2 regions of the Peribacillus sp. NPDC101481 genome follow, and region 1 is predicted to be linked to the other one. Evidence: riboswitches for the same ligand, from Rfam matches in the RefSeq annotation. Region 1 holds a riboswitch; the other holds the start of a gene.

Region 1 (8,218 bases):
CGAATACCTTTCATTAAAAGAATATGAAGGTGCTAGAGTCGAATTTGTTCGACTGTACGAAACGCCGACAAGCTATGCCGAAGCCAGACGGGAGTGGATGGAAAGTGAGTAAACTCCCGGTTATGGAAATATTTGGGCCGACCATCCAAGGGGAGGGAATGGTCATTGGCCAAAAAACCATGTTCGTTCGGACGGCCGGTTGCGATTATTCGTGTGCCTGGTGTGATTCCGCATTTACATGGGATGGCTCCGGTAAGGAAGATACCGTCCAGATGACTGCCGAAGAAATATGGGATGAGCTGAAGCGTATTGGGGGTTCCGCTTTTTCCTTCGTTACGATATCAGGAGGAAACCCGGCTCTGTTGAAAAACCTAAACGGCTTGATAGCGATCTTACATGAAAATAAAATGAAAATAGGTGTCGAAACCCAAGGGAGCCGATGGCAGGATTGGTTTCTCGATATTGATGAACTGACTATTTCACCTAAGCCGCCGAGCTCTGGAATGAACACCGACTTTACGGTGCTCGACAAAATCATCTCGAACCTTGCCAATCGAAATCCTGACAACCATGTCTCATTGAAAATCGTCGTATTTAACGAGGAAGATTATCAATATGCCAAACATGTACATGGGCGTTACCCGGAAATTCCTTTTTATCTGCAGGTCGGCAATGACGACAGCAGGACGGCGGATGATCGTCAATTGATCAGCGGCCTATTGAAGAAGTACGAAGAGTTAATTGATAAAGTGATAACAGATGATGAATTGAATGATGTGAAAGTCCTGCCCCAGCTGCATACCTATATATGGGGTAACAAGCGGGGCGTATAAAGAAAAGAAAGCGGAGGCAGTGTGATGCGTAATCACACTGCCTTTTAAGCTATTACAACCTTTGAATGTGTGTAGCTTTGAAGGATGATGTGTATTTAAGGCCATATCCAAATAAGCGATCCATTCCAATATGCGCAGTCCAAATTAAACCAATCAGCATCAATGCATCAGACTTTAGAAAAATGGCTAGCAAAATCATGAAGATGGACAGAGTATAAGTATGAAATAAGTTATAAACCCTTGCTCCAATCCGATCATTGATCAGGTAGGCCAGCATGGAAACATCAGGCGATAAAATCAATAGAAGGAAAATCCACCAGCTGAATTCATATAACGAATAGATGTAAATCACCGCTAAAAGGACCATGAGTCCTTCAATATGAAGGTATTTCTTTACCATATTAAAACCTCCAATGTTTAATTGACCTATGGTCAATAATATTCAAAAAATTATATGATGTTCCTGATGATATTTTTTACATGAAAATAAGCTAAGCCTTTTACATCTTGATAAGTTAGCTCAGAATTAATATAAAAAGTTATGAATCCGTGAAGAGAAAGAAAAATCGACCATATGGATGCAGGATTCAATTTGTTGTCCGTTAGGTCCGTCAGGGACTGGATGAGCTTTTCATATGTTTTATTAGAATCAAATTGAAGTAACTGCTGAATTTCTTTTTCCTTCGATAAAAACATGATGGAATAATGATTTTGTTGGGTTAGACCGAACTCCAAGAAGCACAATAAAATCTTTTCCATTTTTACAGAAGAATCCTTTTCCGACATGATGATATCATCGATTAAATTATTTAAAACGGAGAAATCCGTTTTTACCAAACTATAAAATATTTCCGCCTTATTTTTAAAATGATAATAAATGGCTCCATGGCTGCAATCCAATGATTTAGCCAATTGCCTCATGGAGACATTAGAATACCCTAACGTTGCAAAAAGGTTTCTAGCTTCATTCAACACCATGTCCCTGGATAATTCTTTACCTGCCGATTTCCTTGGCGACATCTTGTCACCTCCTTATTAATTGACCACTGGTTAATTAGGATGATAGCTCACTGATTTCCAAATGTCAAATATTAGATTGAATAATAAATTCCTGTTTTTAAAGATAAACTTTACCATTTACTGAAGCGGAATTCCACCAGTGTTGCAAAGGGGAGCATTCAGGACATTGCAGCGTTTTTATTTTTAACTTTAATACCCTTATATGGTATTATAAGGATATTATTGGAGATTTGAGGGGATGGATAAATGAAAAAGAAATTCGGTATTTTGGCATCAATTTTCATAGTCTTGACGGCTTTTTTTTATTCAATAAACCGTATAAAGATAAAACAATTCCTGTAGAAGACATTTTTGAAGTGTATCCACGAGAACAGGTAATAATAAATGAAATGGTGATCATAGATGGAGTTGATGAGGACAATCCGAGTGATGTCGATTTGAATGATGAAGAGGAATTGGAAAATTTGGTAAAAAAGCAATATGAGCAAAATCAAAAGGGAGAAAAAAATTTTTGCAGAAAAAAATCAGTGAAATCACCTGTCTGTAATGAGTAAACTAATGGTGGAGGCGGCAGTTATTGATAGTTTCGGATAGTATCTATGGGGAACACATTGTAGAGGGAGTTCTGGAAGGGCTGATAGTAAGTAAACCGGTCCAAAGATTGAAGGGGATACATCAAGGCGGGGCAAGTTATTTAGTTAATGAGAAGTGGGATGTCACACGATTTGACCATTCAATTGGTGTGATGCTTTTAATAAAAGCGCTTGGAGGTTCATTGGAGGAACAAATCGCGGGCTTGCTGCATGACGTATCCCACACTGCATTCTCACATGTAATTGATTTCGTTCTGGATTGTAAGGATGAAGATTATCATGAAAAAATATATGAACAAGTCATTATGGAATCCGAAATCCCATTTATACTGAAGGAATATGGATATGATCGTAAAGTCATTTTTCAATCAAAATGGGAATTGCTTGAACAGCCAGCACCTGAGTTATGTGCCGATCGGGTAGATTATACTCTCCGGGATATGTATCAATATGGACATATCACCATCGAAGCCATTAAAGAATTCCTAGAACATGTAATCATAATAAATGGAAGGATGTATCTGGATAATATTGAATCGGCGGAATGGTTTGTGAAAACGTATTACAGCGAAGTTATTGATTTTTTCATGAACCCACTTAATATATATGGCTATGATATCTTGGCAAAGACCTTAAAAGTGGCTTTAGCAAAAAAACTGATCAGCCTTGATGACTTACTCGGTACAGATGAAGAAGTCATGTGCTTGTTAAGCTTCACTGAAGACCATGAAGTTCAAAACCTATTAAAACGGATCCATGGTAACGTAAAGTTGAAAGAAGATCAAGTGGAATACGATATACATCGGAAAAATAAAATGCGCCTGATAGATCCTTCAGTTATTCAAGGAACCCAATTGGTAATAGCATCCAGTTTATCGGAAAAAGTCAAGAAAATGGGAATTGAAGCCTACAAAAAAGCTTCAAAGGGCATGTATCTAAAAGTGATTTCCGATTGAATTTCGTGTCAAACCATACGGGAAGTTTTTTCTCGGAAACATCTAGGTCTCCTCCCTTAGTTGATTTAGACAATCGACATTAGGAAGGAGCTTGCTTAACGGATGCCTTATCATCTGAACCAGCACCCTTTAATAATTAAAAAACCAATGATGCTCTCAAAGTATTAACGCCATTTTCTAAATAACCCTTTAAACAGGTTAATGTATAAACCCAACCTTCTTTTTGTCCGATCATTTTGTTTATTATTTCAGGGTCGTCCTCACTCAATCCTGATTCGTTTACTTCAATGATTGTACTCGTTTTATCCAACTCTTTTAGTGTAATGGTAACAATCGTTTCTTGATCATTTCCGCCCCACGCAAACACGATTTTCCTATTTTCCTCAACTTCCATTACATTAATGACCACTTCAGCATCGTATTCGTTGTATCTCAATGTAAGTGTCCTGCCTTGTTCCCATCTTTCCGAACTCGATGAGAACCAGAAATTCCTGATTTTTTCAGGATTCACTATGGCTTCAAACACTTCATTAGCTGGCTTGATTATCTTAAATTTCGTGATTATTTGGGTATCCATACTAAAACAACTCTCTTTCGATTTGTTTTTATTTTTTTCCACTATCCCAATCTACTGATATTGACGGCAGTGTCCGTCCAGTTTCAAGCAAGCTCTTCAGGTTACTTAGAATGGCTGGCCATCCATTATTCAAGCCTTCATAGGTATTTTCATCATATACGAAATCTGTCTTCAAAAGCTCCTCATGCCTAAGAATTAACTTCACAGTCGAATCGTCCATTTTCTGTAATTCAAAAGTGACCCGTGTAGGCTGCTCGCGAGGTGTTTCGTCTCCTGCCATGATCCATGTAAACGAGAGCAGGTGCAACGGCTCGCATTTAAGTACATTACCATGATCAGTAATCCGCCCATCTTCCAGCAAATATTTAACGGCTGCCCCTTCTTGCCAGTCAGACTGTACTTGCAATCCAAAGTGATATTTCTTCGTGACTTCACCACTCGTCAAGGCTTCCCAAAGCTTCTCTGGTGTGGTTGCGATATAAATAGGATAGACAAACGTAGTTTTTTTCATAATTCTTTTTCCTCCTCGCCAAATAAGGTATCAAGATCGTAAATGACTCTATCATTGATTTTCGGCTTTCATATACAGGCGGTCAAGCAGTTTTTTGCGACAGAAATCGGCAAAGTCATTGCATTGAAGAAGATTTGAAGTGAATTGCTAATATCGGATTCTCCGTAACATAAAAGGGCCATATGGAAACTTCTTGATTTCCAATCGTTTTCAAGCTACGATAAATGAGGAAAATGATAATCCGCCCGGGCGGAAGAGGTTCTAGCTACCCTCTCAAAAAAACTAAGGAGAACAGTGCTCTTTCTTAGGGTGCTGTTTTTTCTGTATAAGGAGAATTAAGAAATGTTAAGAATTTTATTGTATTTAGTATCCATAATCACGGCGAATGTGGTTACAGCAGCTTTTGCGCCATTACATTTTGGCATGTTCATCATCCCGATGGGGACATTGCTCATCGGGGGAACCTTCATCTTCCGAGATCTGGTCCAGAATAAATTCGGCCGCGCGAAGACCTATATATGTATCGTCACTGCACTTATTTTATCTGCATGTGTATCATTTTTATTAGGGGATACGTTACTGATTGTATTTGCTTCCGCATTATCGTTTGTGGTCGCAGAAACGGCGGACACGGAAATTTATACCCGTTTAAAGCTTCCGATGAGTTGGAGGGTGTTTTACAGCGGGATCGTTGGAGGATTTTTCGATTCGGTGATATTTGTCGTGATTGGCCTAAGTCCACTGGGTGCCAATATATTGCCATGGGAAGCAGTACCCGCTGCGGTCATCGGGCAAATCATCGTTAAAACCATCATACAGTCAATTGGTGCCGTACTGTTGGGACGAATCAACGTAGAACTGGAGAAACGTGTAGTCGCCAGTTAAATGCCAGGAGGGGTGCACTCGATGGAAGGAACCAAAAAGGAAGAAGATAAATGCTATTGCCTCGAGGCCTTTCGTGAAAAATATGGCCCCCATGTTCAAGGGGAATGCATGAAGCTCTCCTGCGCCAATTATCGCAAGCATAAAGGAATTGACAAAAAAGGACCAAATTAGGTCCTTTTTTTTGCGCGTTAACGGAGTAACTCAAGAGTAAACGTGAAAAACTCACGATTAAATAGTGCGAACTAAGTGTGCAGTACGAATTCACGAGTAAAAGTGCAAAATTCACGAGTAAACAGTCCAAACTCACGAGTAAAAGTGCGAAACTCACGAGTAAACAGCGCAAACTCGCGAGTAAACGTGAAAAACTCACGATTAAATAGTGCGAACTAAGTGTGCAGTACGAATTCACGAGTAAACAGCGCAAATTCACGAGTAAACAGTGCGAACTCAAGAGTAATTCACGAATAAACAGTGCGAAATTATGAGTGCAGGACGAATTCACGAGTAAACATCAAAAAAAGCTTCCTGCACCGTTCCATTATTGGGGCTAGGAAGCTTTGTATTTTGTTTAGAATTGCTCTGTGGTTTTCCGAACTAATTTTTCGAGGAAGAAAAAGCATTCTCGCTTCCGTTCAAGTTCGGTTTGTCCATTTTCGGTGACATGATAATATTTCCTGCGGCCTGACTCGGACTCTTTCCAATGGCCTTTTATGAATTCTTTTTTTTCTAACCGTTTCAGGGCGGAGTAGAGGGTGCCTTCACTTATTTGATATTTGCCCATGCTCATTTCCTTCAAGATCTTCGTGATTTCATAGCCGTATAGCTTTTTTTGTGAAAGAAGTGAAAGCAAAAGGAGGTCAATGCTTCCCTTCATTAATTCTTTATCCAAATAAATTCTCCTCCTTTTCATTTCTAAAGTGTAATACGTTGTACATCGTATCACAAGGTGCATTTTACTTTTCTAAAAAAAAATGGTTAAATGACGATTGCTAAATAAATTTAATCATAGTAAAATGTGCTTCGGAACGGATGAGTTGTGAAGAGTGTGGTAAGGATACTATATACATGATTTAATTGTTTTAATGAAAATACGGAATAGGATAGAAGAATCACTACTCAAGGGGTATTAATTGATTTTTTTTCAAAAATCATTTAGATTCTATTTATCAACAAGAGCAAAGAAAGAAGGTCCTAGATAGATGAAAGTGAAAGCACCAGAGCCATTCACATATATTGGTGGAAAGAGAGCTGTTCTTTTACTTCACGGGTTTACCGGAAGTACAGGAGATATGAAGAAATTAGGGAAATACTTGAATGATCTTGACTATACTTGCCACGGACCTCTTTATAGAGGGCATGGAGTATCTGGTGAGGAACTCGTTAAGACTGGTCCAAAGGAATGGTGGGAAGATGTAGTTAATGGCTATAAATTCCTTAAAGAAGAAGGCTATGAAGAAATTGCTGTTGTAGGAATTTCTTTAGGAGGAGTTTTCTCATTAAAAGTGGGAATTGAATTGCCTGTAAAAGGCGTAGTTTCAATGTGCGCTCCGACGCAAGGGAAAAGTATCGATCGACAAAAGAACCGCTTGCTCAATTATGCACAGGCTTATAAGAAGTTTGAGGGCAAAAATGCAGACCAAATTGCTGCAGAAGTGAAGCTGCTGGAAGAAGAGCCTATGCCTCAACTTAAAGATGTGCTGAATATTATAAATGAGACAGGTGAAAATTTAGATTTAATCACATCACCAACGCTTGTTTTACAAGGGCGCTTGGATGATCCTGACTATACGGAGAGTGCTACAGCGATTTTCAATGAAGTCGATACGCAGCATAAACACTTGATATGGTATGAAAATTCAGGTCATATTATCACATTGGGCAAGGAACGTGAACAGGTGTATGAAGATGTGTATAAGTTCTTAAATACACTGAACTGGTCGGAGTAATAAGCGAGTTGATAAATCCCCTTTAAGTTAATATGTGTAAAGCTTGCATTCATAAGTAGGCTTTACACTATACTTGAGGGGGATTTTACTTTGGCTGAAGATTTATTTGTAGAAAAAGACCTTTAAGGCATCATTATTGTCAATGGTTGCCAATAAAATATCGTTCACGTCGGCATTATATGTTATTTTGATTCTGTTTTTCAGCCATGCTTCGTCCTTGCCGCCCCGATTTAATTCTTTAGAATCAATCTTTCCCTCTTTAATAATCGTTTTAGGAAATGTGAAGGCATTTGTTGCTAGGTGCATATCTGCTGGGGTTACCGCTTCATATTGAGGATATAAGAACAATGAAATGGTACCATCTGGTTCCCATAGTGCGAGTGATACTTTTTGAATATCTTTGACTTTTTCTTTTCTTAATTCCGATAATAAAACATCGATCGAAATTCGGGCCCTTGCCAAGCTTTTGTATATGATTTGTCCATTTTCGATAAGGGGAAGGGGATCAGAGTCAAAAAACCTTCGGAGTTTACCCCACTTAAGGCTTGTAAACACACTAATTATATATAAAATGACCAATACACCTGTTGTTATCATTGAGCCCTCCAAACCTAACTGTTCATCAGATAAAGGGTGAGCAAGAATGTTTCCAATAATTAATGCCATTATGAAATCAAGTAACCGTAACTGCGAAATGGACCGTTGTCCCATCAATTTAACCGAAAAAAGTAAGAAGATGAAGGATATAATGGCTCTTAAAGTCCACTGGATTGCAGTAAGAGTTTCCTGGCTATTAAAAAATTCCACAAAAAATTCACGTCCTTATTTCCTTTAAAGGAGATGTAATGGTCAGTAGGATGAATTGAAACAACTGGGAAGCGTATTTAAGACATCTTT
Region 2 (23,179 bases), on a different contig from region 1:
TTCCATCGTTTCGGGAGCCGTTGCAGAAAGGATCAATTTTCGGGCGTATCTTATTTTTGTCGTAATGATGACGGCATTCATCTATCCGATTGCCGGTCACTGGGTATGGGGTGGTGGCTGGTTAAGTTTGTTAGGCATGCAGGACTTCGCAGGGTCAGCAGTCATACATGCACTAGGCGGTTTTTCTGCACTTGCGGCCGCCATTGTAATCGGGCCGAGAGCAGGAAAATTCACTTCACGGGGGACTAGCTCCATTTCACTGCCGAGCAATCTCCCACTGGCATCTGTTGGGGCATTTCTTTTATGGTTTGGCTGGTTTGGGTTTAATGCTGGAAGCACCTTGCAAGCTACTGATGGACGCATTGGCCATATTGCAATTGTCACGATGCTTTCAGCTGCATCAGGGGGAGCGGCAACCTTGCTTTATACACTTTTTAGATATGGACGCTCGGATGCACCTTCCGTCATCAATGGATCACTTGCAGGTCTTGTCGGGATTACGGCTGGCTGTGCATTCGTTAGTGATCTTTCGGCATTGTTGATTGGAGCAGTTTCTGGAATGTTGATGTTAGCTGCGACCAATTGGCTGGAAACCCGAAAAATTGATGACCCGGTTGGCGCCTTTCCTGTTCATGCGGCATCAGGGATGTGGGGTACGATAGCGGTAGGGCTTTTCTCCACTGAAAACGGATTGTTCGCCGGTGGGGGATGGCATTTGCTCGGAGTTCAAACATTAGGATTAGTGGTGTTATGCATCTGGGGCTTTACATTGACATGGTTCGTTTTTAAAATTATAAATGTTTGGCTGCCTATCAGATCCACTGAAGAAGAAGAAGAACTCGGATTGGATATCAGTTATCATGGCATCATGGCCACACATACCTCGCCGGAGTTCATCAAGGTCGAGGACTACTATAAGCAGGATGAAGAATTGACAAGGTAATGACTATAATACAAGATAGTATCAAGATAAGTAAGAGGTGAATTTAAATGGGTGCATGCAATCTTAATCATTCGCAGCAAGATGTCAGGCTGAAATTTGAAAGTCAAAAGAGATTTTTACCAAGCGAAATAAGTCAAACATTAGATCGATATCTGGAAAAAGGGAATTCGCAGGAAACATTGAATGAACTTTTTCATCTATTGAAGAAGTATGACTTGTCTACCCAGGAGGAACAGGAATCAAGAAACGAAAAGTTGAAACGGTTAATGTTGTAAAGGGAAAAAAACGGAGGATGACTTCCGTTTTTTTTGTTTTTTCTTATTAAACGATTTAAGGGATTGGGCGCGGGAATCTGACTCCTATTTTCTTTTTATTCGGTGCAAAAGTAATTGTAACTGCTTTTTTAAAGAAGATAGCAGGAATAACATTTAAGGCAGCGAAAACATGACTGTAAACGAAAAGGTATTCTTTTAAGAGTTTAAGTAACGCGGACAAAGGTTTAGCGGATCTTTAAAGATTTAATCAATCGTTTGATTAAATTTCATGAACTGACTACCAGGCCTTCGATAAAAGCATGGAAAAATAAAAAAGCGGGAGCCCATAATGAGCTCCTGCTATCTTTAAAAACCATCATCTGTCGCGGTGAAGGGGATGTTAAGGTTTCTTTCCACTGCCCGAAGTCTTTGATTCAGTCTGTTTAACCTATTCGTATGTCGCTGATCCGCTTGACTTAGCCTTGTGATTTCCTGGTTAATGCGGTTCACTTCACGATTTATCCGCGTGATTTCTTGGTTCTGCCGATTGAGTTCCCTCGTTTGACGCTCGTTTTGACGCTCAAGTTCCCGGATTCTTCTTTCAAGTTGTTGAGGCTGCCTTTCAATATCGAATTGGTCTGGCACATGGCTATATGGATTTTCTTGTACCTGCTGAAGGTTCCAATCTTGCTGTGGCATATAATCAAATCGTTCAGGCTGTTGGAAGTATGGGTTAAAATTTGGTTCAAAGTACTGATGATTTCCATTTTGTTGTGGATAAGGATAAAATCCGTATGAATTCATGGTCAACTCTCCTTTTTAAAATCAGGATGGATACCCTATAACTTATGTCAGTTCCGGTGAAGTGACTAGGCGTTAGCCCATATTAGCGGGAAGAAGGGGTAATTTACAGAAAAAATTTCAATAAATTTGCAGAAACCATCCGGTTCCTATATCGTTTAGGGGAGGAGAAATTCTTTTATCCAACTTGAAACCAATTCCAAGGATAATCCGTATATAAAGAAAAGAGTGTAAGTCAGGAGTGTAATGATTATGAATCGATTTCTTGCTGATTTTGTTCCGATATTGATTGCATTTCCAATGGTTTTGCCGGTTTGGATAATTAGCTATTTTGTATTGAATCAACCGTTTGCCCTGTCCGTTGTCATATCTTTAGCAGGAGGGGTGCTTGCATACTGGCTAAGTTCCGTATATTTTTCATCCAGATACCTCAAAAAACATGAATTGACGAGAAAAGAATATCAATATATAAAGAAAAATTTAACTGAAGCAAAACCAAAGATTTGGCGGGTGCAAAAAGCACTAATCTCGGTCAGGCATATCTCCTCTTTCAAACAGAGGAAAGATATGATTAAAATGATCAGGAAAATATACAGTCTGACGAAAAAAGAACCGAAGCGATTTTACCAGGCGGAACAATTTTATTACTCGCATCTGGATTCCGCCATGGAGCTTGCGGAGAAGTATGTTTTTTTAGCACAGCAGCCAAAAAAGAATAGGGAACTCGAACTCTCCTTAACTGAGACTCGTAAAACATTAAAGGAACTCACTAATACGATAGAAAAGGATTTATATAAAGTGATTGCGGATGATATCGATAACCTTAACTTCGAATTGGATGTTGCTAAGCAATCCATTAAAACGAGAAAAGAGTCACAAGTAATTGATGAAAGCAGGAGGTTAAAATGAATAACAATGATCCAAACCTGTTGAATAAAACGAACGATGCCAGTTTGATCGATGATCTTTTAGCCAATCCATTTGATGGGGTGCAGGAGGTGGAGAAAGCATCTTCACAGGAAGCGAAACCGGTTAAGCTGATTGATGTCATCCCTGAAGAGAACAGGGCAAAGGCTTATCAGCTTGCCGAACAAATCGACCCAACGAATCATCAGGCAATGATTTCCTATGGTACACCCGCCCAATCAAAGCTCCTGACCTTTTCTAATTCGATGCTTGAGCATGTCCAGAAAAAAGATGTGGGTGAAGTGGGCAACATTATCAGTGATTTAATGAAAAAGTTAAACGAGCTGAGCCCGGATGAGCTAAAACCGGATAAGCCATCATTCTTTGCGCGTATGTTCGGGAAGCTCTCGGGATCTGTACAGGAGGTACTATCCAAGTATCAAAAAACAGGGGCCCAAATTGATCGTATCAGTGTGAAACTCGATCGGAGCAAGAATATCCTGTTATCGGATATCGTAATTCTTGAAAAGCTATATGAAACGAATAAGGATTACTTTCAGGCATTGAATGTCTATATTGCAGCTGGGGAAATCAAACTAGAAGAAATTCATGGGAAAACGATTCCGGAGCTAAGGAAGTCCGCTGAATCAAGCAATGATCAAATGAAGTTTCAAGAGGTCAATGATATTCTGCAATTTGCTGAACGGTTGGATAAAAGGCTTCATGATTTGAAATTGAGTCGTGAAATCACGATTCAAAGCGCACCGCAAATCAGGCTGATCCAAAACACGAATCAGGCACTAGTCGAGAAAATCCAATCTTCGATCATGACCGCGATTCCCCTTTGGAAGAATCAGGTTGCGATTGCATTGACCCTAATCAGGCAAAGGCATGCTGTAGAAGCACAAAAACAGGTTTCCAAGACTACGAATGACTTGTTATTGAAGAACTCCGAGATGCTGAAAACGAATACCATTGAAACGGCTAAAGAAAATGAGCGCGGACTTGTCGATATCGAAACATTAAAGAAAACTCAAGCTAACTTGATTTCCACGCTTGAGGAAACAATGCGGATTCAAGAAGAAGGCAGGCATAAACGCAGGCAAGCCGAACAGGAATTGGCATCAATGGAAAATGAGCTGAAACAGAAACTATTAGAGATAAAGGGATAAGGGGAGATAAAATGGAAACTATCGAAGCTATAAAAACGAGACGAAGCATTGGAATCGTAAAGCAAGATCCGGTACCTAAGGAAATGATCGAGCGAATCATCGAAGCCGGAACGTATGCACCCAATCATCATCGAACGGAACCTTGGCGTTTTTTTGTATTGACTGGAGAAGGAAGAAATAAACTTGGCCAGGTATTCGAAGAAATCACAAGAATTGAAAATGCTGATGATACCCCTGAAAATTTAATCAGCAAGCTCGAACGGCAAAAAAAGAATCCATTAAGGGCTCCAGTCATCATCGCAGTGGGCATAGAGCCTAGTGATAAGAATAATGTCCTTGTGACAGAAGAATATGCGGCAGTGAACAGTGCCATCCAAAATATGCTTCTTGCAGCACATTCTCTAGGTCTGGGAGCAGTATGGAGAACGGGGAAAATAACGTATCATGAAAAGGTCCGTGAATTTTTCAATTTATCCTCTAAGGGCGAGGTATTGGCTTTCATATACTTGGGTTATCCTGACATGGAGCCGAAACCTGCCAAGAGAACATCGATTGATGAATTGACCACATGGATCGGATGAAAGATTGAGGGAGCTGCATCAGTTTATAGATACTGATGCAGCTTTTTTATTGCCTTCAATAAGGCTTCCTTAAATCTGCATTTAATGAAGGGGATTTGGCTTTGCCAAGCTTCGTTTCAAGTGACGATTGATGAATTAGGTTGTACAATACATAGGAAGAATAAATTTTGATGAATTAGGATGTGTCTATAGATGAGAACGATTGATCCATTTGAGATACTCGATGGAAAAGCGATAAAATATTTGGATGTATTTGGCGTTGAGGATGGCATTGCCTTAAAGAGTAAGTACGAAGATAAATCGTATTGGATATATGATTATTATTGCATGCATCAAACTTGTGATTGCCAGGAAGTATACCTTGAATTCGTTGAGGAGCTTAAAGGCAATAAACAGGCGGGACAGCATTTTGGAGTGAGGGTTTCTTTCGGGGATAATCAATTTGTCCTGGAGGATTATAATATTTCCAAGCAAAAGGCGATGGATATCGCGGAAGATACGCTGAAGTACAGTAAAGATGTAATGGAATTATTTAAAAAGCGGTATCAGCAAATGAAGGAAAAAGGCACGCAAATTATCACGGAAAGTGCTAAGGCTGCTAAAATGCCGCATGTTCATGCAGAACCAGTCATTGGCAGAAATGAGCCTTGTCCATGCGGAAGCGGGAAAAAATACAAAAAATGCTGCGGTGCAGCTTAACATTTTGGAAGCTGACTCGATTCGGAGTCGCTTCTTTTTTAATTGGAAAAGCGCATGCTTGCAAAAAAACTGAATAATGAATAAAAAAATGTGGTATTTATCGAACGTTTGTTCTATAATGAGAGTACCAGATAATAACATAAAAAGAAATAAAAACTAGTTATTTAGACGGAATTTTCCGAAAACTTCTTTTTTATTTTCATAAATCTGGTATATATAAGAGAGAAGAGTTTTTTGATCTCATCTCTTTCAACGGTAGACGGCAACCAGACGGGATAAAAATCCCCACACTGATGGCAGTTTAACTTATTGAACGAAGGAAGGGGTAATCAAATGACAAGAGAAAAAAGATTAATACCTTACAAAGTTCTAGAAGTAATGGAAACGGTGAAAGAGAAGATTCCTGAGGGTGTCGAGCTTGTGAAAGCACCGGCGATTTGGGAAAAAAGCAATTATGGTGAGGGCGTGGTAGTTGCCGTCATCGATACAGGCATTGACAAGGGACATCCAGACCTCAAGGAAAGAATCATTGGCGGGAAGGATTTTACCAGTACCGGGGATTATCAAGATGATAACGGGCATGGGACACATGTTAGCGGTACGGTTGTAGCTGCCATTAATAATGCCGGTGTAGTGGGAGTGGCTCCGAAAGCAAGCATATTAGCGTTAAAGGCCCTAAATGGTCAAGGACAAGGCGATATAGATTGGATTAATGGGGCTCTAGAGTATGCAATCAATTGGCGGGGACCTAATGAAGAAAAGGTTTCGGTTATTTCACTTTCACTTGGCGGACCTCCGGATGAGACTGAACACAAACTCATTCAAAAGGCCCTTCAGAACGATATCCTTGTAGTTTGTGCAGCCGGAAATAGCGGTGATGGGCGTCATGAAACGGATGAATTGGATTATCCAGGAGCATATCCCGAGGTAGTGGAAGTCGGAGCTGTGGATTTAAGCAGAAATTTAGCGGATTTTTCAAATACAAATGATGAAATTGACTTGGTGGCGCCAGGGGTTGATATTCTCTCTACGTATCCAGGCAATAAATATGCGAGGTTGAGCGGAACGTCAATGGCTACGCCCCATGTAAGCGGTGCAGCAGCTCTCTTGAAAGTGATTGCTGAAAAGGAATTTGAGCGCAATTTAACTGAAGCGGAATTATATGCACAGCTGGTGAAAAGTACGGAAGATCTGGGAATAAGCAAAAAAGCACAGGGAAATGGATTGCTTAACTTAACGATAACGGACCAAAGAGCTGAAAAATCGATTAAGATTACGATAGAATCAGAGAACCTTAAGTTACCGAGTAAATCGGTTGTCATGGAATATTAGAAAAGAAAAAGGTGCCTCAAGAAATTGGGGCACCCTTCCATAATGATTATTTTTTATTTTTCCTTAGAGCTGCTAAAAGCGCTACAATGGAAAGAATTAGTGATATGACAGCCAGGGTGATGATCAGCGTTTGGTTGCTATCATCTTCTGTTGTTGCTGACTCCTTTGAATTGTCAGTTGTCGTGGAATCATTAGTGTCAGCTTCATCTTTGTGACCATGGTTCGCTGGTTCTGCACTATCATTAGGCACAACCGTAATTTCCGTTACAGAATGCGGTAGGTCTGAGCCTTCTTCACCGCTCCATTCAACAATTTCACCATCTTCGTAATATTGAAATGCATCCCAGGCAACTTTCGTTTCTTCTTTAGGATTTTGTGCTACGAAAGAGAATTGCTGGAATTGTCCTGCTCCGATACCTTCATCAGTTGCTGCCCAAGTTACCGTTTTTACATGCCCATCTTTGTCACCTTCTGTAGTTACTTTCCATCCCGGTACAGGCTGATAGCTCTCAAAAGTAACCCCTTCAGGAACTTTTAAAGTCACCTTTGTAGTGGCAGCTTCTTTTTCGACGGGTACTTTGAGTGTATAAGTTTCCCACGCCTCAGGGGCAGATGAACTAGGCTTGACTGTAACGTGAGCATACGCTGAACCGGAAAAAATGAATAGTGCAGCAAATGTAAAAATAAGAAGCTTTGAAATGTTCTTCATTAGTATTAATTCCTCCTGTTATGAATTTCCTATGAAAATTATAAAATCAGCATTGATTGAATCCAGGCTTTCAGTTAATCCGTGAACATGGATACTCCACTTTCCTGGCATGGTTAATATAGACTTTGATGTAAATGTACCTGTGTTTTTCTCCTTCATCTGCAGCTTTATTTCACCATTTGGCGTATCCAATGACTGCATTGTGATTGTAAGCTGCTCTATTTCAGCAATTGGCTTGCCTTCATTGGAAAGGTTTACTTGAATCAGGTTATCCCCTACTTCATTGGGGGTCACCATTAATGTAACCTCATTATTTTCTTCAGTCAGTAACGTCTTTTCAATGGGCCCGGGAGAAGACATGGCAGTTTGGACATTTGTCAATAGAGCTGCAACGACAAGTATGACGATCCCTAAACCAAACTCCATTCCCACACTATAACCAAGTTTTTTCGTTTGCTTTTTCCCTCGGAGAAAATGAAAGCCTCCTAAAACGATCATGACTAACATGAGACCGATTTTCGCTAGTAACAATTGGCCATATGTTGTGTTAAACAATGAATGGATAGTCGGTACATGCTGTAAACTGCTATATATCCCACTGACAATCAGTATGATTACAAACAGAAATGACCATTTTGAAAACCTGGAAATGATCGACCAGTAAAACGTTCTCTTATCTTCTTGGACTGCCTGACGATTGGCTAGCCCAGGCAAAATTACCAATAAGGCCATAATGCCGCCGAGCCATAAAGCCATGGATAATAAATGAAGGAAATCCATCAAAACGGCCAGGACCTGATTAGGAACGGCTGCTGTATGTCCAGTTAAAGCCTTACAAATCATCAAGCAGGCAATTATGATGAAAGAAAGGTAAGGTAGTGATTTATTCAGGGTGTTCTCGAGCATGAAATAAATCACTAAAAATAGAAGCAGCAATATCAGAATTTCAATGATCCAGACCGATCCAAAGTTTGTAGCATTCAATACTTCTTTTATATAACTAACTTTAAATGCATCAGTCCAACCCACGCCAGCATCAAGCGTAACTTTTAAAGGCAGACTGCAGAAGATGGAAAATGCTAAACCTGCATATGAACTCCAAAGGTATAGACGAGTTCTTTTGCTAGCTTCAAAAAGTCGAGAATCCTTCATTAACGATAATCTGAAAAAAAGGATTCCGGTTAGGGCAGCGAAGCATATGTATTGAAGACTTTGCAGGATTACATTGATGGAATTCGGAAAACTTGCATTTACTTCGGAATTTTCTTGGCCTGAAAGACCAGCTGAATCTCCGAATTGAAAGGGTATTGTTCCTTCGATGGGATGGCCATCACTCGAAACCACTCTCCATTTAATGTAGTAAATCCCTTCATCGATAGTGTCCTTCCACTTAGCTTCCAGTACTTTTTCACTTTGTTCCGAGATTGCACTGTCTTGGATTTGAATTTTGTCCCCATCTTGGCTGAATACCTCAAGCGAATGGAAAGCTGGCTGGATATTCTCACTGAATTGAATGCTGATTTTTTCAGGAAGAGCATCCATTGCTTCATTCGGGCTAGGATTAGAGCTTATTATTGTAGCATGACCAAAAGCCATTGCTGGGTTTAAAAGCAAAACGAACAGGCTGACTATCAGCCAAAAATATTTTTTCATCTTGGTGTGCCATCATCCTTTCATCAGATTATGTAAGTTTATTATAAAAGGAAAATGTGAAAAAACAGTGAAAATAAATTAGTTATCTAAAGGCAGTTTAAGAGGTTCGCTAGAAAGGTGATAACAATATGGTTAGATGACCTGCCTCCCTCCATCCATTATAACCATAGTATTGGTTGGGGATTCCGCTTTGCACCAAAGAATCAATAGGTATCCTCCGAAAAAATCCATTAAGAAATAATTAAGGTTCCTTTGGTAACCTGGCCCTATCATGTTTGCAGGAATTATAGGAGGGATAGGCTTTGCTAAAGAAGGGGTTAAAAGAAAAAAGCGTGAAGGTGATCTTGGTTGGTTCTCTTGTAGGGATGGGAACATCCACTTATATGCCCGAGGCATGGGCTGCGGAAGGCGCGTCTGTCATTCAGGAAGAGGCACAAACGGTAAATAGTCTTTCAAAGCTAGAAATAGAAGGGATAGAACTGGATCAAAAATTTTCGGAAGATGTACACGATTATAGTTCGGCAGTGGGGAATGATGTGGAAAAGATCACATTGCTTGCAGCAAGTCCTAACGAGAATGCAGCCATATACGTGAATGGTGTAAAAATGACAGATGGTAAAGTGAAGGATTTAACTCTTCAAACTGGCATGAACACGTTTAAAATCACCGTCAGCGATGGGGAAAATGAAACGGTTGCGTATACTCTCAAGGTCGAAAAACTTGAAAGTGATGATAACCTTTTAACATCGATTGGATTATCAAAAGGCTCATTAACATTCGATTCTAAAGTGACAGCTTATAATGCTTCAGTTGAAAATGAAGTCCAGTCCGTTATGGTAACTCCAACATTGAGTGACAGTACCGCAATTGTAAAGGTGAATGGAAAGGATGCTACCAGTGCCGGTGTAAAGGTCACACTTCCAGTCGGTAAGACAACGGTGAAGATTATCGTTACAGCAGAAAATGGAGATGAAAAAACCTATACGCTAACGATTACACGGGCTGCAGCCAAGGTAACCGAATCGAAAGATGCTCCTAAAGAGAGTGAAGTTCAAAAGGAGCCATCCACAGAAACAAGTAATGCTCAACCTTCCTCGGATAATGGGAATAAATCATCTTTAACATCAACAGAATCCTCGGATAATGGGAATAAATCACCTTTAACATCAGAGGAATCCTCCAATAATCTAAAACTAAGCAGTGGTGTCAGCCAAGTGCCGAAAGCACAGCAAATTGAAAGTAATTCAACACAAAAACTGAAAACGGATTCTATAGAGAAGGCAGCGTCAGCAGATTCTTTAGGCGAGGAAGGCAATAATGCACCAGTGTTAAACAATCTGACAGTATCAACTGGAGTATGGAACAAAACTTTTGTATCTAATGAGCATACCTATCATATCGAGGTCGATAATGATATTTCTTCAGTCGAAATGGATGCAGTGACAAATGCCAGCGGAGCAACGATTGAATATGACGGTGAGAGCAGTAAACAAGTGAAGATCAAGGATAAAGCGAAGACGGCCATATCCGTTACCGTTTCGAAGGATGGGGAGCGCCGTACTTACGTCCTTGTTTTCGAAAAGGATATGGATGTGGAGATGGATGAGGAAGAAACCGTGGATGATGTCAAAACAAAAGAGGCAGAGGAAGTTGAGGCTGCACAAATGAGTATGGCTGGCAAGAATGTGAGCGATACATCGAAAGATACAGAAGGCCAGGTTAATGTGATACAGCCTGTCGAGACTGTGTCATTCTTTGGGAATATAAAGGATTTCTTCACCTCCCTGTTTAAATAGAATCGTTCTGAATCCTGCAAAAAAGGACAAGGTTTAGGCTTGTCCTCGGATTCAAAATTTTATGGGCAAAATGATTTGGATCTCGGTTCCATAGTTTAGTTCGCTGTTAAAGCGGACCTTTCCCCGATGCGCTTCGATGATTCGGCAACTGACTGTCAGTCCTAATCCGGTTCCTTTTTCTTTAGAAGAATAGAAAGGTTCTCCGAGATGCTTTATCCGGTTTTTTTCAATTCCGCTTCCATTATCTTTGATGGTGATGGAAAGGTTATTATCCATGCGTTCGAAATCAATCCAAATGTGATCTGCGGATGCCTCCATTGAATTTTTGAGCATGTTTATGAAAACTTGTTTTAATTGGTTTCCCTCACATAAAAGAAGCGGTATTTCGTTTTTAACAGATATTGATATTTGGGTGGGGTACGAGTCCGCCTCTGGTTTCAACAAGGTTTTGACATCATTCATCAGGTCGATGATTTGATGTTTGCTGAATGGAAGTTCCTGTGGTTTCGCCAGAACGAGTAACTCACTTACAATAAGATTGATTCGGTCCAACTCACTTAACATGATTGTGTAGTATTGTTCATAGGGATGGTCGCTCTTTTTAAGCAGCTGGACGAAACCTTTTAAAGAAGTCAACGGGTTTCGTACCTCGTGGGCCACACTTGCGGCAAGTTCGCCGACTATCGATAATTTTTCGGTTCTTCTTAAGCGGGCTTCGGTTTCCCGGATTTGAGTGACCTCTTTAGCATAAGTAATGATTCCGACTAAATCCTCGCCAACCATCATCGGGACAAACGTACAAGAAAGTAAGATGGAATTCCCGTACTTCGTCAGGAATTCTATATCTTTACCTTTTTTGATTCCCTTATGGTTTTCCATGACATATTGGCAAGATGTACGGATCAATTCCGCGTCTTCTGCTGAGAAGTTCAAATTAATGAATGAGGCTCCATGTATTTCTTCCTGTTGAAAGCCTGTTACCGTTTCAAATCTAGGATTCACCGTCGTGATCATTCCGTTTAAATCAAGCATCAGCATCGGATATGGGTTGTGTTCAAACAATGACTTATAGCGTTGTTCACTTTCGAATAATTGATTCTCCGCGACAACCCTTTCAGAAATATCCCTGCCAATGACGACTAAGCCTTTTCGTGAACCATCCTCATTGAACAGGGGAACTTTGATCGTATCAAAGGTCTTGTGATTGCCATCGGGAAGTGGGATGATTTCCTCACACCGTGTGATTTCCCCTTTTACCCACGTTTCTTCATCGGAAACTTCACAGTAGATCAACGACTCTTTATAAAATTCGGAGTATTCGGCGAGCTCACTGTCTCTTTTTCCTTTATAATTTACATGCTCCAATTGAAATAATTGCAGCCCGAAGGTATTGGATTCAAGCCATCGGCCATCACCATCCTTGAAGTTAACGAAATCAACCATCGAATTGATGAGTGTACGCCGACGTTGTTCCGCCTCTTTTAATCGTTTGAATTCTTCCCTTTTAGCTAAATAAAGATATAAGACCAAGCCTATTGATAAAAGGAAAACAAAGCCTTCCACTCTTTGCAGTTGAACGAAGACTTCCTTGTTTTGGATATTTGTAGTTAAAAAATAGTCGAATACGACTAATGTAAGAATCCCGGATAGGATATATATTGCTAAGATGGAGCGTTTGGACATGGAGATTCTCCCTGATTTTAGACATTTCAAAGGTAAAATTACATACACATTTTAACAAACTATCGAAAAAAAATATATGCAGAATCCTAAATAAAAAAACAGGGGCCAATGTGGTCACCTGTTTTTTCTGAAGAAGGTAAGTTTCTTTTTCTTTTTTGCACGCTTATAGATAATGAAAAATAGTAAGAAGAGGAGTGCGAGTGCAGCTAGCGTATATTGGTTCATTTCAACAGATAGCAGTCCATAGGGAATCAGCGATAGGAAGAAAAAGTATATAAGGTTGCCAAGCGCCGTCGCTAATAAAAAATCCTTGAACGTGACAGTGCTGACTCCAGCTGCCAAGTTAATTAAGCTTGTTGGGATAAGCGGGAAAATCCTTCCTGTAAAAACGTACATGAAGCCATGCTCCACAACGGTTTCCTGCCATTTTTCACCAATCTTCTTTAAGAGAAGCTCCTGAAACCAGTTTCTTGCTGCATAAAAAATGAATCCTGAGGCAACAACACTTGTAAACCAACTCCATAGATAGCCATATATGAATCCGAATATCGTGACATTGATAGTCAGGAGCAAAATTAAGGGGATGATTGTAAAAGAATTTTGTACAAACATCAATACGAATGTCACAATAAATGTAAGCAGAAGGTTTTCCTTCAATATACCAATAACAGAATCCAGGTCACTTTTCCAAACCAAAGTGAACAGCTCAGCATTAGAGTATATAAATATTGCGATTACAAGTAGACCTAATATGGTCAGGACTTTTTTCAAAGGGCCACCACCATTCTTACTAATAGTTTATCATTTTCGAGTTCATTGGTGAAAAAAAAGAGCTGCCGCATCATGCAGACAGCTCTTTTCCATTATAGTGGCCTAACGGCGCGAAGATTCCTTTTAAAGCCACTTTTCAAACTGAATTCTTTTGTTCATTCCATAAATGATTGGCGCTCCGATCAGGAGGACGACGAACTCACCGACAGCTGTAGTCATCCAGCTTAGCCAGAATGGCAAGCCAAAGGCAAGGTTCAGTTCAATTGCAATTAAAAACATTGTGAACGTGAAAAAGATAATCGTGGCGATCATCCGTCCTTTAATGCCTTTTATGAAACGAGAAATATAAATGACAAGCAATAAGGCGAGCAGGGATTGCCCCACCCCAAAAATCAAATCATATGGCACCATCGGCGAAAAGAGCAGATTCGATATGAAGACCCCGCCAACGATACCGTAGATATACTTTTTATTGAATATAATCAGATGATTCAACATTTCCGGTACACGGAATTGGAACATCTCAAAAGCTATTGGTTTAAACACCAATGAGACCGCCACATACAAGGCAGCCAATAACCCGTTTATCACGAGTGTACGAACATTCATTTTACTCTCTCCCTAGTTTTTTATCGTGGGATGGTTACGAACCACGTTTAGGCGTTTACCCGATTATTAATAGTATCCCATGTACGCTTGTTTCGTCAATTTGTAAAGAATGGTTTTAATTTATTAGTTTCCCCAGTAGAAGTAGACAATAGGATTTTGATTTATTGCAATGAAGGATGATATTATTTCAATATGTACGTCAAAGGAGTGAATATAAAATGTCAATCGAGAGTGTCAAAAGCCATTTTAAACAATGGAATCGGGAAGGCGACGTAAAGGAGTTCGAAACATCGAGTGCTACGGTGATTGAGGCAGCGGAAACCATCGGTGTTATCCCAGCTCGGATTGCTAAGACTCTTTCCTTTAAAGGGGAAGGTGAACACGCGATTTTGGTAGTTGCCGCAGGGGACGCCAAAGTGGATAATAAGAAATTTCGTCAGACATTCGGCTTCAAGGCACGAATGCTTTCGCCTGAAGAAGTGCTTGCACAGACCGGCCATGCAATCGGAGGCGTTTGCCCGTTTGGTCTGGCAAACGATTTAGCTGTTTTTCTTGATGTATCGATGAAGCGCTTCGAGTCATTGTTCCCGGCTTGCGGCAGTGCGAACTCTGCAATAGAACTTACACTCGCTGAATTGTTTGAATATTCAGGTGCGAAGGAGTGGGTGGATGTTTGTAAAGGTTGGGAAGAAAAGGACAATGAGGAAACGGCGGTAGGCAATGCAGTTGATGTCATTTGATTAATGTAACAAAAAATTAGATTCACATGATTGGGATTGAGTCCACTGCAGTGGACTTTATTTGTGGGGGCCGCATGCATTTCCATGATTAAAGCGGAAAGCGGGCAGAAAGTGTTCCTGAGCGGAGGTTGAAAGATGTTAAATGGAAGCGAAAGAAAAAGCAATAGCAGCTATCTTAGTCTTAAAACTCTTTATGAAGAAAATATAACGGTTAAGAGCATTGCCCAGGAGCTTGAGTTTTGCCATAAAAATGATCTGGCGCTGGATATTCAGAAGGCATTGGAAAAAAAGAATTTTGATATATTGGCTGTCCAAGATCAAGGGGAAATCATCGGGTATATCGAAAGGGAAGAACTAGGTGAAGGAAGTATTTCTGAATTTATGAGAAACTTTTCACCAAGGGAAATGGTTTCGGACTCAACCCCTTTGATCCAGCTTCTCCATATTTTCAAGAATAAAACAAGGGTGTTCGTATTGGAGAATAATTCAATTAAAATGTTGATTACCCATGCCGACCTTCAAAAGCCTCCGATCAGGATGCTGATATTCGGATATATTACCTTATTGGAAATGAGGATGAGCGATATCATCCTGGATAGATTCGGCGATGGCAGCTGGTATCCAATGATCAGCGAAGACCGTTTAGAAAAGGCAACCGAATTATATAGAAGGAGAATCGATAAAAATGAGGATATCAATATAATAGAGTGCCTGCAAATCAGTGATAAATTCGATATTATACATAAAGATAAAGAATTGAGGCACTTCTTCCAAATCCCTTCGAAAAGTAAAGGGAAGAAGGATGCGAATGCCATCCGGAAATTACGGGATAAGATTTCCCATGCTAATGAACTGGGTCTGGACATGTCATGGATGGAAATCATCGAGGTTGTCGAGTCCTGCGGCCGACTGCTCGAAATCTCTGAATCCTATCCTTACGAAAAATAAGATCCGGCTAATCATGCTGGTTCTTTTTTAGCTCATCCAGACAGAAAAAAACTGCCCATATCAGGCAGTCTCCCCGAAATTTCAAAACTCCGGCAGTTGATCCAGGTTATTTTCCTTTATCCCATCGGGCTCACTCCGCAATATGTCACGTCCATATTTATGAAAGACGTCAACATTGGCCAGGTTGCCCGCCTTTGCTTCCGCAAGGGCTGTGGGGTAGTCGAGTTCGCGGCCGGAGTTCGTCTTGATGGCGATAATATTGTCCTCTTCATTTTTCCTTACGGCGATGATTTCTTCTTTTCCTGCTGAATCAGGTTGGTTTGCTTGCGGTGTTCCCTGCTGTTTATATGATTCATAGGCTTTTTCAAATTGGTCCATGTTTTAGACACCTCCTATTTATAGGGTGAGCCATTTTTTCTGCAATATACAAACCGGATTTCGTCCAACTTGAGCCGTTATTTCGTCCAAATGGGCCGATTTTTCGGCACTTTTTTTTGTGATTGCTGTCTTATTGGCCTTTTTGCAGTGGCATGGCACTTGCATCTATTTTAAGTAGTGCAGTAGTGCAAATTTAAGTAGTAGCAAGAAATAATATCCACTGAATTAAGGAGGAATATGAATCATGAATGTAAAACAAGGGGCAAGCACTGTAAATGCAAAACAACCGGTCAAGACAATGAAAGCGGCGGTCGTCAATGAATTTAACCAAAAACTTGAGGTTAAAGAAGTACCCATTCCGAAATTGGAGTATGGTGAGATATTAGTGAAAATTAAAGCCTGTGGCGTGTGTCATACCGATCTACATGCGGTACATGGTGATTGGCCGGTAAAACCCAAGCTTCCGCTTATCCCCGGACATGAGGGTGTGGGCATTATAGAAAAGGTGGCAGAAGGCGTAACTTCCTTGAAAGTGGGTGACCGTGTTGGGATCCCTTGGCTTTATTCAGCCTGTGGCGATTGTGAATATTGTCTGACCGGCAGGGAAACGCTTTGCTTGGATCAATTGAATGCAGGCTATTCCGTGGACGGCGGGTATGCGGAATATTGTAAAGCACCTGCCAAATATGTGGTGAAGGTTCCTGAAGGGCTTGACTTTGCGGAGGTATCACCGATTTTCTGTGCAGGTGTAACGACGTATAAAGCGCTTAAGGTATCAGAAGCAAAACCTGGTGATTGGGTAGCGGTTTATGGAATTGGTGGATTGGGACATGTTGCCCTGCAATACGCGAAAGCGATGGGCTTTAATGTGATTGCTGTCGATATTCAAGATGATAAGCTTGATCTGGCAACGGAACTGGGGGCGGATTACACGGTTAATGGGCTTAAGACAGATCCTGTACAGGCCATAAAGGATAAAGTTGGCGGTGTGCAGGCATCGATTTCTGTAGCGGTTACGAAAAAAGCATTCGAACAGGCTTACAGTTCTGTCAAGAGGGGAGGCACACTTGTCGTAGTCGGATTGCCGAATGATGAACTTCCAATCCCGATTTTTGATACAGTGTTAAATGGGGTAACTGTAAAAGGGTCCATCGTCGGGACGAGAAAAGATCTACAGGAAGCTGTTCAATTTGCGGCTGAGGGTAAAGTCAGAACGAATATTGAAACAAGAAAGCTTGATGAAATCAATGACGTGTTTTCAATGATGGAAAAGGGAGAAATCAACGGACGCATCGTATTGACGCTAGAATAGTAACAGAGGAGGAAGCCCTGGAACGGGGCAACCTCCTTTTTATTATGTCTGGCTCTTCTCATTTAATATATAGCGCAATTTCCTTATGGATATTTGCAAGCGTTTGGCAGCTTCATTCCGGTTGCCGTAGGTTTTTTGCAGTGCCTGCATGACGAGCTCCTTTCCAATTGTCGATTGAAGCTGTTTGATTTCCGTAAGGATTTCTTCAAGCATCAGTTCATCCTTCTCATTAAAATCGGCCACCAGTCTTTTTCGCCACTCTTCAAGAAGGTTTTCTGTTGACTGAATCTCATTAAGGGACACATTTTTGTCAGTGGTGATCTGGCTGTTGGATAGAGAGATATCATTGGCGGTTATTACCGACTTATTGTCTGCAAGAGTTAGCGTGCGCATGACCACATTAGAAAGTTCGCGTATGTTGCCTGGCCAGTTGTATTGCTGTAATTTTTCAATGGCTTCATTGGAAAAAGAAATATCTCCATGACCATTTCTCTCAATCAAGTGACGGACAAGCAAGGGAATATCCTCTTTTCGGTCCCTTAATGGCGGGATATCCAGAGTCACGACGTTCAGTCGGTAAAATAGGTCTTCCCGAAATTTATTCTTGTCCACGGCCTGCTGCAGGTTTTCATTGGAGGCTGCCACTAACCGGGCGTTCGTCCGTAATGTTCCACTGCTGCCAACCCGCATGAATTCCCGCGTTTCCAAAACCCGAAGCAATTTGACTTGAATGGCGGGACTCGCATCCGCAATTTCATCAAGGAAAAGCGTCCCGTTCCCTGCAATTTCGAAAAAACCCTTTCGCAGCTGGGTCGCTCCGGTGAAAGCGCCCTTTTCATGACCGAATAATTCGCTTTCAAGCAGGGATTCCGAGATCGCTCCGCAATTGATGCCGATAAAAGGTTCATGGTTCCGGGGGCTGGCAATGTGGATGAAGCGGGAAAGCACTTCTTTACCGCTTCCAGTTTCTCCTTCAATTAATACATTGACGGATTTTTGGGCCACCTTGAAAGCCGTTTCAATCAAATTCTTCATTAAAGGACTTTCACCGACAATGAGTCCTGAATCCACGGCTAGCTTATGAATGAAATGCTGATTCAAAGCTTCATTTTCATTTAATAGGTTGTCAATCTGCCTTTCCAGTACTTCAATATCCACGAAGGGTTTTTCCATGTAATCACTCGCGCCGAGCTTCATTGCATCAACAGCGGTCTTGACGGTGCTGTATCCGGTCATGATCAGTACCTTGCAACGCGGCTGCAGTTGTTTTAGATGCTGCAGGAGGGAAAGTCCATCACAATCCGGAAGCTTCAAATCTATCATTGCGACATCAAAACGCTGCTGATTCCAATCGATCTCATGAAACTCCTTGCCGCTACTCACAACTTGTACGAGGTAACCTTTCATCGTAAAAAGGCGGGATAGAAAAGTCCCAACCTCTTTCTCATCGTCTACCACAAGTAAATGAACCACCTTATCATCCCCTTTCCTCTCCTTGTAAGGGAAGCCTCAGGAAAAAAGTGCTTCCTTGTCCTGGTGTGCTCAAAACGTCGATCATTCCGCCATGGTCTTTGGCGATGCCAAGGCTTACAGACAGCCCCAAACCTGTACCTTTTTCACGGTCTTTAGTCGTATGAAAGGGATGGAATATGAAGGGCAGGCGTTCTTTTTCAATCCCCGTTCCGTTATCAGTCACCTGAACCACCATGAACTTGTTTTCTGTATAGGTAGTGATCGCAATTGATTTTTCCGTTTGGACGGACTCATCTAATGCGTCCTTGGCATTCAATAGCAAGTTGATGATGATCTGTTCTATCTGCGGCTGGCTGCCCTTTATGAAAGGAAGGTCTTCCTGAAGGGTAAGATGGAGGGAGATTTGCTTCTTCCCAAGTTGGAACTTCAAAAGGTTCAGGACTTGGTTAATGGCTTCATTAATAGAATAATAGTGGAATCTATACTCGTCCTGCCTTGAAAAGGTAAGCAGGCTTTTCACTATTTGCCTGCATCGGTCTCCGCAAATCTTGATATCGTCCAAAAGCATATAATCCGGATTGTCCTTTGGGGTTTTCCGTAATAAAATTTGCGAGTTACCAAGAATGGCCGTTAATGGGCTATTCAATTCATGGGCAACCCCAGCTGCCATTTCACCAATCGCCCCAAGTTTCCCGGCATGCAATAGCTGGACTTCCATCTGTCTTCTTTCGGTGACGTTTTTATAATAAGCAATGACCCCATATACTTGATGCTCCTTATTTTGAATTGGGTAGGCATGCATTTCCAAGATGGTATCATGCTGAAGGAGAATTTCCTGAGACCCTGGCTTATTACATGTAAAGGTATCTTGAATCAGAGATTGGGATTTTTCAATTAAAGCAAGCAGGTCGGAAAAGTCCCTGGCTGAATCATTGGATTGATAGACCGTTCCTTTGTGATCAAAGACGATGATCATATCTTCAACTGCCTTGAATGTATCCTCCCATTCCTGTTTGGAATGAAGAACTTCCTTATAAAGCTGGGCATTCTCCAAAGTTAACGCGAGCTGATTGGATAGTTGCTCAAGAAATTCGAGTTCATCATCATGCCATGTTTTCTTTTTCTTCCTGCCGAAAGTCCAAATTCCGATTTTTTTACTTTTTCCGTATAAAGGGACTAATAGAAGTGATTCGATTTCAAGGGATAATAGACGTTCCTTTTCTGGAAATTCCGGTAACCGTTTAACTTCCACCTGAATCGGCTGTTTGTCCATCAAGGCGGATGAGAAATCCTGAAAAGGGTGTAACAAGTTTTTGGGATCCATTTCAAGTTCGCAGTGACCATTAGGGCAGATGTGAAGCAGGGCAGGTTCTTCCTCATACAATATGACAAAATGACTGTCATCGAAGGTAATGAGCTGCTTAAGTTTTGCAATAACATTTCGGAGAATCTCTTGGATGTCGATGTCCATATTCATATTTTTAGTGATGTCATTCATGATTTCAAGCTGCATATTCTTCTTCTTCAGCTGATCCACGGTTTTCTTAAGTTCCGTGTAATACGTTTTCTTTGAAGATTTAACGCCTGTCATTAAATCTATCATTTCAAGTTTGTTCATGCTTTTCACCTCTTATAGGGCTGTAAGAAGCAGCTGATTTATCTGTTCTAATGACATATCACGAGGATTTGTGATCATGCAGGCATCCTCAAGAGCGGTCATCCCTATGGGATCTATCATTTCTTGCGTAATGCCGACATCACTTAAACTCTTGGGAGCCCCTATATCCTGGGATAATTCCCTTACGAAGCTAATGGCTGCCATTCCTGCTTGCTGCTCGGTCAATGCCCGTGTATCGATGCCCATGATGTCGGCAATCTCGCTGAATCGCCTTGGTGAGGCAATTCGATTGAAATCCATGACATGAGGAAGGAGTATAGCATTGATTTCACCATGCGGAAGGAGATACTTGCCGCCTATAGCATGTGAAATGGCATGGGCAGCTCCCAAAATGGCATTGGAAAAAGCCAGTCCAGCCTGCAGGCTCGCCATCGCCATCGCTCTTTTTGCTTCCTCATTATGCCTGGATGCAACAGAGGGGCGTAAGTGGCGGGAAACGATGAAAAGCGCGTTTTTAGCTTGTACATCTGTCAAAGGTGTCGCAGCGATTGAAACATAGGATTCAATGGCGTGGGTTAAAACATCCATTCCCGTAGCTGCGGTCAAATCCGGTCCCAAAGTGGTTAAGGTACCAGGGTCGACTATTGCAATATCGGGGACGAGTGATTTTGAAATGATCGTCATTTTTTTCTCGCGGAATGAATCGACGATCACCGAAAACTGGGATACTTCCGAACCCGATCCTGCAGTGGTCATGATCATCACCATGGGCGGGAGGGGAGAGTGGACTTTATCAACCCCTTCATAATCACTGATGATGCCGCCATTCGTTACTAAAAGGGCAACCCCTTTGGCGACATCCAAAGCACTGCCTCCACCCAACCCGATGATGGCATCACATTCTTGTTCTTTAAATGCCAAACAGCCGGCCTCGATCTCCCTGTCCTTCGGATTGGTCGTCATTTCAATGAAGGTAGCAAAAGCAAGGCCTGCATCTTGGCAGGATTCAATGACTTTATCTAACCAGCCAGCATTGGCCACCCCGGAGTCACTTACTATCAGAGCCTTTTTGGCACCCAGCCGCAAGCAGGCCTCGCCAGCTTGTTCAATCGAACCTTTTCCAAAAATCACTTCCGGCATCACGAATTTAGTTATCGACATCTTTGCGCCTTCTCCCTGTAGAAATTCTATCTCTTCTGTATTATTTTCCCGAAAAAGAGCGAAAATCCTGTTTGGATTACAGGTATTTTTATATAATATGACAAAATATCGAATGATAGATAACTTTTGGCACGGGTCAAACCTCCTGTTGATTTCTTGGATTTGTAAATTCGGTACTTTAGACATGCATGAATAGGGATAAACCTACCTAGTTAGTATTTTCTATATATTGTAAAATTATGGAGGAATCTATTAAACTGGGAGGCAATCTATGAAAAAACAATTTCTGTCGGTAACATTAATCGCAGCATTTACACTCGGGACAGCCGGGACAACCACCGCTTTAGCAGCGCCACATTCATCGCCGGTGCTATCAGCGCCATCCACGGACAAGCAAGTCATTAAAAGAATCGATGCCGATAAAATCTACAAGAATATTGAATACCTCTCACAAACACCTCGGGTGGCCGGTACGGATTCTGAGTATAAAGCCGTCCAATTCATCAAAAAGCAATTTCAATCTTATGGCTATAAAGCCGATATTGAAGAGTTCAATTTTTTATCTTATACAGACCCAAATCTGGTCGAGCTGTCCGTTGCCGGATTTGATGGCGAAATCCAAGCGAACCATTTAACCTATTCAGTTAATGGGGACCTATCAGGTGAAGTGGTATATGCCGGTTTAGGAACGAAAGAAGAGCTTGAGGAAACCGATGTTGCAGGGAAGATTGCCCTTATACAAAGAGGCAGCCTCACTTTTGCAGAGAAAGTATTGAATGCAGCGGAAAAAGGGGCAGCGGGTGTCATCCTGTTCAATAATGCCGATGGGGAATTAAATGGGACACTCGGAGGGGCTAATGACAAGTATATTCCATCCGTCACGATCACCAAAAAGGATGGAGAAGCCCTTCTGGAAAAACTGAATGCTGAAGTCAAATTGACAGCATCATTAAAAATTGAAGGAGCCTATTCCGGAGAAAAAACCTCTTATAATGTAGTGGCAACGAAAAAAGCAACAAAGAACATTAAAGCAAAAAAGAACGATATCATTTATATTACTGGCCATCATGATTCCGTCGCAGGTGCACCCGGAGCGAATGATGATGCATCAGGAACATCCGTCACCCTTGAACTTGCCCGTGTTCTGAAGAATCTTCCTACAGATACCGAAATTCGCTTCGTCACCTTTGGGGCAGAGGAAAATGGATTGCTGGGTTCACAGCATTATGTGAGCAATCTCCCTGATGATGATATCAAGCGGATCATTGCCAACTTCAATCTCGATATGGTGGGAAGCAAGGATGCCGGAGATTTGGTCATTTTGACTAATGATGGAGAAATGAACCTTGTAACCGAGCTGGCCCAGGCATCAAGTACAAGATTGAATGGTGAGCCGACTCCATATGGACAAGGCGGGAGAAGTGACCATGTATCCTTTGCTGAGGCTGGGATACCCGCTGCTTTATTCATCCACAGTCCATCAGAGCCTTGGTATCATACTCCTGATGATACCATTGATAAAATCTCAAAAGAAAAGCTTCAGGATGTTGCTGAAATTGTCGGTACCGCTGTATATGACCAAGCTAAAATCGAAGCTAGAAAACCTGATCTCAATCATAAAAAAGGGAAAAAGGTGAAAG

What was found. Region 1 has a riboswitch for preQ1 ahead of ACIROD_RS07400 (VUT family protein). Riboswitches for the same ligand answer to the same signal wherever they lie in the genome.
Positions count from the first base shown of each region.
Region 2: linked by a shared signal. The riboswitch ahead of ACIROD_RS23045 (QueT transporter family protein) and the one ahead of ACIROD_RS07400 (VUT family protein) in region 1 are both predicted to bind preQ1.

Region 1 is NZ_JBIWNJ010000001.1:1,536,896-1,545,113, reverse strand. It holds gene queD (6-carboxytetrahydropterin synthase QueD) at 1-112, shown strand, start outside; gene queE (7-carboxy-7-deazaguanine synthase QueE) at 105-833, shown strand; gene ACIROD_RS07430 (DUF4260 domain-containing protein) at 886-1,233, opposite strand; gene ACIROD_RS07425 (TetR/AcrR family transcriptional regulator) at 1,284-1,853, opposite strand; gene ACIROD_RS07420 (hypothetical protein) at 2,084-2,407, shown strand; gene ACIROD_RS07415 (HD domain-containing protein) at 2,431-3,402, shown strand; gene ACIROD_RS07410 (SRPBCC family protein) at 3,539-3,979, opposite strand; gene ACIROD_RS07405 (SRPBCC family protein) at 4,008-4,490, opposite strand; PreQ1 riboswitch class I at 4,740-4,782, shown strand; gene ACIROD_RS07400 (VUT family protein) at 4,833-5,375, shown strand; gene ACIROD_RS07395 (hypothetical protein) at 5,397-5,546, shown strand; gene ACIROD_RS07390 (PadR family transcriptional regulator) at 5,944-6,264, opposite strand; gene ACIROD_RS07385 (alpha/beta hydrolase) at 6,575-7,321, shown strand; gene ACIROD_RS07380 (DUF421 domain-containing protein) at 7,424-8,128, opposite strand.
Region 2 is NZ_JBIWNJ010000004.1:286,001-309,179, reverse strand. It holds gene ACIROD_RS23110 (ammonium transporter) at 1-943, shown strand, start outside; gene ACIROD_RS23105 (group-specific protein) at 991-1,218, shown strand; gene ACIROD_RS23100 (hypothetical protein) at 1,564-1,896, opposite strand; gene ACIROD_RS23095 (5-bromo-4-chloroindolyl phosphate hydrolysis family protein) at 2,251-2,907, shown strand; gene ACIROD_RS23090 (toxic anion resistance protein) at 2,904-4,076, shown strand; gene ACIROD_RS23085 (nitroreductase family protein) at 4,088-4,657, shown strand; gene ACIROD_RS23080 (SEC-C metal-binding domain-containing protein) at 4,850-5,356, shown strand; gene ACIROD_RS23075 (S8 family peptidase) at 5,690-6,688, shown strand; gene ACIROD_RS23070 (YcnI family copper-binding membrane protein) at 6,735-7,397, opposite strand; gene ACIROD_RS23065 (copper resistance protein CopC) at 7,416-9,050, opposite strand; gene ACIROD_RS23060 (cadherin-like beta sandwich domain-containing protein) at 9,353-10,846, shown strand; gene ACIROD_RS23055 (PAS domain S-box protein) at 10,898-12,529, opposite strand; gene ACIROD_RS23050 (TVP38/TMEM64 family protein) at 12,644-13,300, opposite strand; gene ACIROD_RS23045 (QueT transporter family protein) at 13,424-13,909, opposite strand; PreQ1 riboswitch class I at 13,916-13,960, opposite strand; gene ACIROD_RS23040 (YbaK/EbsC family protein) at 14,128-14,649, shown strand; gene ACIROD_RS23035 (hypothetical protein) at 14,785-15,597, shown strand; gene ACIROD_RS23030 (DUF3892 domain-containing protein) at 15,679-15,975, opposite strand; gene adhP (alcohol dehydrogenase AdhP) at 16,274-17,287, shown strand; gene ACIROD_RS23020 (sigma-54-dependent transcriptional regulator) at 17,330-18,760, opposite strand; gene ACIROD_RS23015 (ATP-binding protein) at 18,765-20,378, opposite strand; gene ACIROD_RS23010 (iron-containing alcohol dehydrogenase) at 20,391-21,539, opposite strand; gene ACIROD_RS23005 (M28 family peptidase) at 21,811-23,179, shown strand, end outside.